2 regions of the Catenovulum adriaticum genome follow, and region 1 is predicted to be linked to the other one. Evidence: predicted binding sites of a transcription regulator. Region 1 holds the regulator's gene; the other holds the start of a gene.
What was found. Region 1 encodes FNR, which switches genes on or off when oxygen is low (the NO sensors DNR and NnrR bind a similar motif). Its sites were predicted from a motif close to TTGATCTAGATCAA; they were not measured.

Region 1 (3,433 bases):
ATGGACTTTGGTACGCTGTTGCCGTTTTGGTTGCAACCTGCCCTTGCGCTTTGTCTTTAGCTTTACCAACTGCTTTATCTGCCTGTTCCAGCGCCTTAAAAATAAACGGGATATTAATCCAAAATACCCGAGCAATCGAGCAAGCTCATAGTTTAAAAGCAATCGCGTTTGATAAAACAGGCACCTTAACAACGGGACAGTTTGAAATTGAACAAACAAAAATAACCGATAAGTATCAATCATTGCCTATATTAGATTGGATAGCTCATTTAGAAGCCAGAGCAAATCACCCAATCGCTCAAGCATTTGAGCAACCTAAAACCGAAGCCAACATTACTCATTTTAAAATACTCCCCGGATTGGGTTTAAGCGCAACCATTGATCGGTATACTATTAGTATTGGCAGTAACAAGTTACTCAAGCAACCTGCTACTGACGATTATCACGGTGCGCAAATTTACATATTGATTAACGATGATTTTGCTGGGGCTATCTGGCTAACCGATACAATCAGAGATAATGCAAAATCCAGCTTAAATTTATTAGCACCCTACAAATGTATTTTAAGTGGAGATAGCAGCCCAGAGCTGGCAAAAGTAGCCGGCCAGCTTAATTTAGATTTTAAATCGGGTTTAACGCCCCAGCAAAAAACACACGCTTTAATTGATCTTAGACAAAAATATGGCCATACCGCGATGGTGGGTGATGGTATTAATGATGCATTGGTATTAGCCGAAGCTGATCTCAGTGTTGCCATGAATGAAGCCGCAGAATTAAGTAAATTAAAAGCAGATGTTATTCTATTAGGCTCTAACCTTGACAAAATCAACTTACTTATAAAACAATCTAAGCGTTTAAATAGAGTGATTAAACAAAATTTTAGTTGGGCTATCGGATATAACTTATTAGTGCTGCCATTAGCTGCAACTGGTATATTAACGCCTTGGATGGCCGTAATTGGTATGTCGACGAGTTCACTCATAGTCGTAATTAACTCAATGAGATTATTAAAAATATGAATGTTATTTACGTATTAATTCCACTTGCAATCATTATTGTGTTGGTTGCGATTGCTATATTTTTTTGGGCCGTTAGAAAAAATCAGTTTGATGATTTAGATCGCCAAGGTTATGAAATATTATTTGATGATGAAGACAATTCAACTGAAGCTATGCCTAAACAAAACAAACCTAAAGGCGATCCTAAAAATGATACTAATCAAGATAATCAAAACAACGCCTCCGTATGATTGATTTTTTAAGTGCATTTATGATTGGCATTATGGGTGCCAGCCATTGTCTTGTGATGTGCGGTGGGCTATCTGCCGCAATGGGTTTAAATCAATCATTTATCGCCACACTAACATATAATTTAGGTCGTATTATCAGCTATACCATTGCTGGCTTTTTATTAGGCCTACTTGGGCTTTGGCTAACTAAGCAGTTTGAATTTATTTTAATAGGCTTACGGCTCTTATCAGGCATTATGCTTATTTTGTTGGGGTTATATATAGCACGCTGGTTTATGGGTCTAACCCAATTAGAAAAAATATTTTCTGGTTTTTGGCAACTTATCGCACCTTTAGCACAAAAAAGCCTAACCAAAAAATCTTACTTTTCGCGTTTTATCAGTGGCATGTTATGGGGTTGGCTGCCTTGTGGATTAGTTTATAGCACCTTGACTTATGCAGCCGCTCAAGCAAACCCGATTCAATCTGCTTTAGTGATGTTTGCGTTTGGGTTGGGCACTTTACCCACTCTTTTATTAAGCGCGAGTTTAAGCCAGCAAATAAGCCAACTGATAAAAAATCAATACAGTAAAAATATTGCCGCTATTGCATTAATATTATTTGGTTGCCACACTATTTATATTGCATGGCTACAAATTTTATAAATCACTGAACCTATAATAAAAGACAGGTCAATTTATGAGTTTTAAAAGTACAGTCTCTTGTCAGAACTGTAGTATTAACCAACTTTGTTTACCTTTTTCATTAAGTGAATCAGAGATCAAAAGTTTAGATAACATCATTCAACGAAAACGACCACTTCACAAGGGCGATAAACTATTTGAAGCTGGTTTTTCATTTAACGCACTTTATGCGGTGCGTGCGGGTTCATTTAAATCTTATACATTATCAGAACAAGGTGAAGAGCAAGTTGTGGGTTTTCATTTACCTGGTGACATTATTGGTTTTGACGCCATCAGCCAGTATCAACATCCAAGTTATGCAACCGCATTAGAAACCGCAATGGTGTGTGAAATACCTTACGATATTGTTGATCAACTCAGCTCTGATTTACCTAAATTAAAGCGTCAGATCATGCGATTAATGAGCAATGATATAAAAGTAGATCGCGAGTTAATGTATTTGCTCAACAAGAAAACGGCCGAACAAAAGCTCGCCGCATTTATTTATAGCTTATCGCAACGCTTTAAAAACCGCGGCTTTTCTGAGACAGAGTTCAGATTAAGTATGACTCGTGCAGAAATTGGTAATTATTTGGGATTAACCGTCGAAACGATTAGTCGCTTATTTAGCCGGTTTCAAAAACAAGCAATTGTAGAAGTCGAATCTAAATGGATTAAAATTATCAACAAACCTGTTCTTGAAATGCTAGCTAAGGCTTAATATCTATTAAGTCTTTAGCCATCCCTTTTTACAAACATTCTATAGAATGCATACTACCAACCAATTTTTAACTCCACACTTAAAAAAAACAGGCTCCTTTAAACCTTTAGGTGGCACAAATTTTGAACGCAATAAAGAGATAATACCAAACTCAGGTTTATTAAGACTATGCGGATATTTGTGTGAAAAAAATACACATTTAGCATAAAAATTACACCTTTTGTGTAAAAATCCGTTTGGCTAATGCAAGACACGTTTCATTATTAATATTGGAGGCAGCGATGACTAAAAAGGCTACGCTCTATCGAATGGAAACATCAAACCATATTTGCCCATTTGGTTTAAAATCAAAAGATTTGTTAAAGCGATCTGGCTATTCAATTGAAGATCAAAAATTAACCACCCGAGAAGAAACCGATAATTTTAAGCAACAATATCAAGTTGAAACCACACCTCAAGTTTTTATCAAAGATGAACGAATTGGAGGTTATGACCAGCTTAGAGATTATTTAGGAAAAGAACCAGCCGGACAGCAAGGTATGAGTTATGCACCTGTGATTGCAATTTTTGCAGTTAGCTTATTATTAAGCTTTGTTTTCACGTTGAGTTTTACTGGGTTTGACGGCTTATCGAGCTTTTCAATTTCGTTACTTGAATTATTTGTTGCGCTATCCATGACAATTTTAGCCATTCAAAAATTACAGGATTTAGAGCAGTTTTCTAATTCATTCATTACTTACGATTTACTTGCGATGAAAGCGGTGCGCTACGCTTATATTTACCCATTTTTAGAAGCCTACG
Region 2 (3,433 bases), 1.0 Mb from region 1:
TGGGAATCAGTAAACCAAGCGCACCCACAGGCACATCAACTTGCGTAATAAACAAGTTCACATGCATAATTTGTGGATCATCAAACAAGATAAAGCTTATGTAGCCCAAACCACCCGCCAATAACGACAACGAATATGTTAATTTACGGCCAAATGTATCAGCAATTTTTGATAATACAATTGAAAACAAAGCCGCTGACAATGAATAGGCTGCAAATAAAATCCCGACCCAATCCCCAGCAGCACCTTTAGCTTGGGCGATATGTGCTGGGATTTGCTCAAGACTAGATAAATAACTTGAATCGAACCATTTACTATCTAAACCCCACGCATTTTGCGCAATCGCTGGCATGGTATAAACCCATAAAATATAAAGCGCAAACCAAGAGAAAAACTGTACTATCGCCAATTGCTTCATCGTTTTAGGCATGCTCATAAATAATTTAAAGAAACCGGATAGCTTTTCAGCTAGCGATTTTTTCTCTGCATTTAAGCGCTGCTCCTCTTCGTAATTTAACCCTTTGTATGCGCTGTATTCTTGAGGCGGATATTCTTTGGTACGAATCACTGTCCATAAAACTGAGCCCAGTAAAGCAGTCGCACCAATATAAAAAGCCCACATAACTGAAGGCGCGACTTCACCCGCTTTTGAGCTGTTTTCTAAACCAATGACATTAGTTAAAACAAAAGGCAATATAGAACCAACAACTGCGCCAATATTAATAACTAAAGATTGAACCGCATAACCTTGATTTCGTTGTTTTGCGGGCACCATGTCAGAGACCAAAGCTCTAAATGGCTGCATGGTTAAATTAAATGCCCCGTCCATCAGAGCTAACATTAAACCACCAAATAACATAGGCGCGATAAAAGCTACAAATATAGGAGAGTTAGGCATTAAACACATGCCCACAGCAGCAGCAATTGCGCCAGCTAAAATATAAGGGTTACGTCGACCAAATCGAGTCCAAGTTCTGTCTGATGCACTACCGACAATAGGTTGAATAATCAACCCCATAACAGGCGCCACCAACCAAAATAAAGACAACGAATGTAAATCTGCACCTAGATCAGATAATACTCGGCTGACGTTAGCATTTTGCAGTGCAAAGCCAATTTGCACCCCTAAAAAACCAAAGCTGACATTCCAAACCTGCCAAAACGAAAGTTTAGGTTGTTTCATTTAATTTCTCACTTCTAGTAGGTATATCTTAGGATGTGCTATAAATTCAGCTTACCTAAAACAAAATAATAACTTAATCATAACGTTTTTCAGCGACAAATCTATGCAACAAAGTGATTAGATTAAATGCATACGTATGTATCTTTAAATCTCTAAAAAAATGACTTTTAGTTCCGCAAAAAAGCAGCATAAATCAAAGTGAAATAGAAAGATTTACACACTAAAGCATGTAAATTTTAGTCATATTGGAACTGCAAAAATTATAGTAACAAAATAGATGAGCGTTAAATTTTCAGTAAAAGTAATACAAGCGTAAATAAAATAGGTGGGTATAAACTCAGGGCGTGCGTATAAAATTAAAGTTCGAGGCTAAAAATAGCAGGCTCAGCCGCTAAACTGAGCCTCAATCAATATGGATAAAGTATTAACCCAGCTCTCGAGAAAAATCACTGGTTTGTTTATCCGCTTCATCCTTGCTAATGCCGTATAACTCTTGAATACGACCAGATAACTCTTTTTGATTGCCTTTTACTACATCTAAGTCATCATCTGTTAATTTGCCCCACTTTTGCTGAGCTTTCCCTTTATATTGTGACCATTTACCTTCGATTTGTTCCCAATTCATCTCATCCTCCATAGATATAGATATAATAATTTCAACATACTTAAGTTTGTCTCGTTAATTTAGGTTTATTTAACAAGACACCAAACTAATCACTGCAAAACGCATACCAGTAAAAATCAGCGATAAAAAATCACCACAAAATACAGAGAACAAACTCAAAAATAATTGATTTAAATCACGGCAGGCTTATTGCATTTCCTCTAAATTAAAAGCTTAAAGTAAAAGCACAAATTCTAATTTAACCATCGCAATTCTAATTAATGAGCTTCAAATGATATAAGGATATCAATATGTACACCTTTGAACCTGACAAGACAGTTTTAGACAAAACCGAATTAACCTTAATCAGTCAATACTGGAACGCTTGTAACTATTTAGCTGCTGCTATGATTTACTTGCAAGATAATCCCCTACTAGATGAACCACTTAAAAGTGAACATATTAAAAATCGTTTGTTAGGTCATTGGGGCGCATCACCCGCATTAAGCTTCTGTTATATTCATATGAATCGTCTCATTAACAAATACCAACTCGATAGTTTATTTATTGCAGGACCTGGACACGGTGCCCCAGGCGTGCTTGCTCCGGTTTATTTAGAAGGCACTTATTCTGAGTATTATCCGGAAAAATCAGAAACCATTAACGGCTTAAAAAAGTTTTTAAAAGAGTTCTCATTCCCCGGCTTTATTGGCAGCCACTGCACACCAGAGTTACCTGGTTCAATACATGAAGGTGGTGAGTTAGGTTATAGTTTATCCCATGCTTATGGCGCGGCATTTGATCACCCTGATTTAATTGTCACTTGCGTAGTTGGTGACGGTGAAGCAGAAACAGGTCCGCTGGCAACCGCTTGGCATTCAAATAAATTTTTAAATCCAAAAACAGACGGTGCAGTACTGCCGATACTTAACTTAAATGGCTATAAAATTGCTAATCCAACTATTTTGGCACGTATTAGTGAAGAAGAGTTACTTAATTTATTTAAAGGCTATGGATATGAGCCTATATTGGTAGAAGGTTCTGAGCCACAGGTTATGCATCAAAAAATGGCCCATGCCCTAGAACATGCGGTTAATCAAATTAAGCATATTCAGCACCAAGCCAGGGTAGAAGATAAAAATGGGCGAGCGAAATGGCCAATGATAATTCTAAAAACGCCAAAAGGCTGGACTGGTCCTAAAACCGTTGATGGCCACCAAGTTGAAAACACTTGGCGTGCACATCAAGTCCCTTTAGCTGGCGTTAAAGAAAACCCAGATCACTTAGCCCAATTAGAATCTTGGCTAAAAAGCTACCAGCCTGAAACCTTATTCAATCATGATGGTAAACTAATACCTGAATTACAAGCCATTGCGCCTAAAGGGCAGTCTCGAATGAGCGCAAACCCAATTGCCAATGCGGGTATTGTCAGACAGCCACTAAAACTGCCAGACTATGCTCAATTTGCCGCGCAAGTTGATGCCCCTGGAAAGCTAAAAATATCCAACACCAGTGTATTAGGTGAATATTTAAATCAAATATTTATGGATAATCCGAACAATTTTAGACTATTTGGACCTGACGAAACTGCTTCAAATAAATTAGATGCGGTTTACCAATCGACCCAAAAAACTTGGCTGGCTGAT

Region 2: a site for FNR is predicted at 1,974-1,987, ahead of OLW01_RS11875 (phosphoketolase family protein). Genes of this name have one in related genera too.

Annotation. Positions count from the first base shown of each region.
Region 1 covers NZ_CP109965.1:1,688,167-1,691,599, forward strand. Annotated here, with positions in the region: gene OLW01_RS07515 (heavy metal translocating P-type ATPase) at 1-1,019, shown strand, start outside; gene ccoS (cbb3-type cytochrome oxidase assembly protein CcoS) at 1,016-1,249, shown strand; gene OLW01_RS07525 (sulfite exporter TauE/SafE family protein) at 1,246-1,893, shown strand; gene fnr (fumarate/nitrate reduction transcriptional regulator Fnr) at 1,928-2,632, shown strand; gene OLW01_RS07535 (MauE/DoxX family redox-associated membrane protein) at 2,914-3,433, shown strand, end outside.
Region 2 covers NZ_CP109965.1:2,708,779-2,712,211, forward strand. Annotated here, with positions in the region: gene OLW01_RS11865 (MFS transporter) at 1-1,183, opposite strand, end outside; gene OLW01_RS11870 (CsbD family protein) at 1,608-1,808, opposite strand; gene OLW01_RS11875 (phosphoketolase family protein) at 2,099-3,433, shown strand, end outside.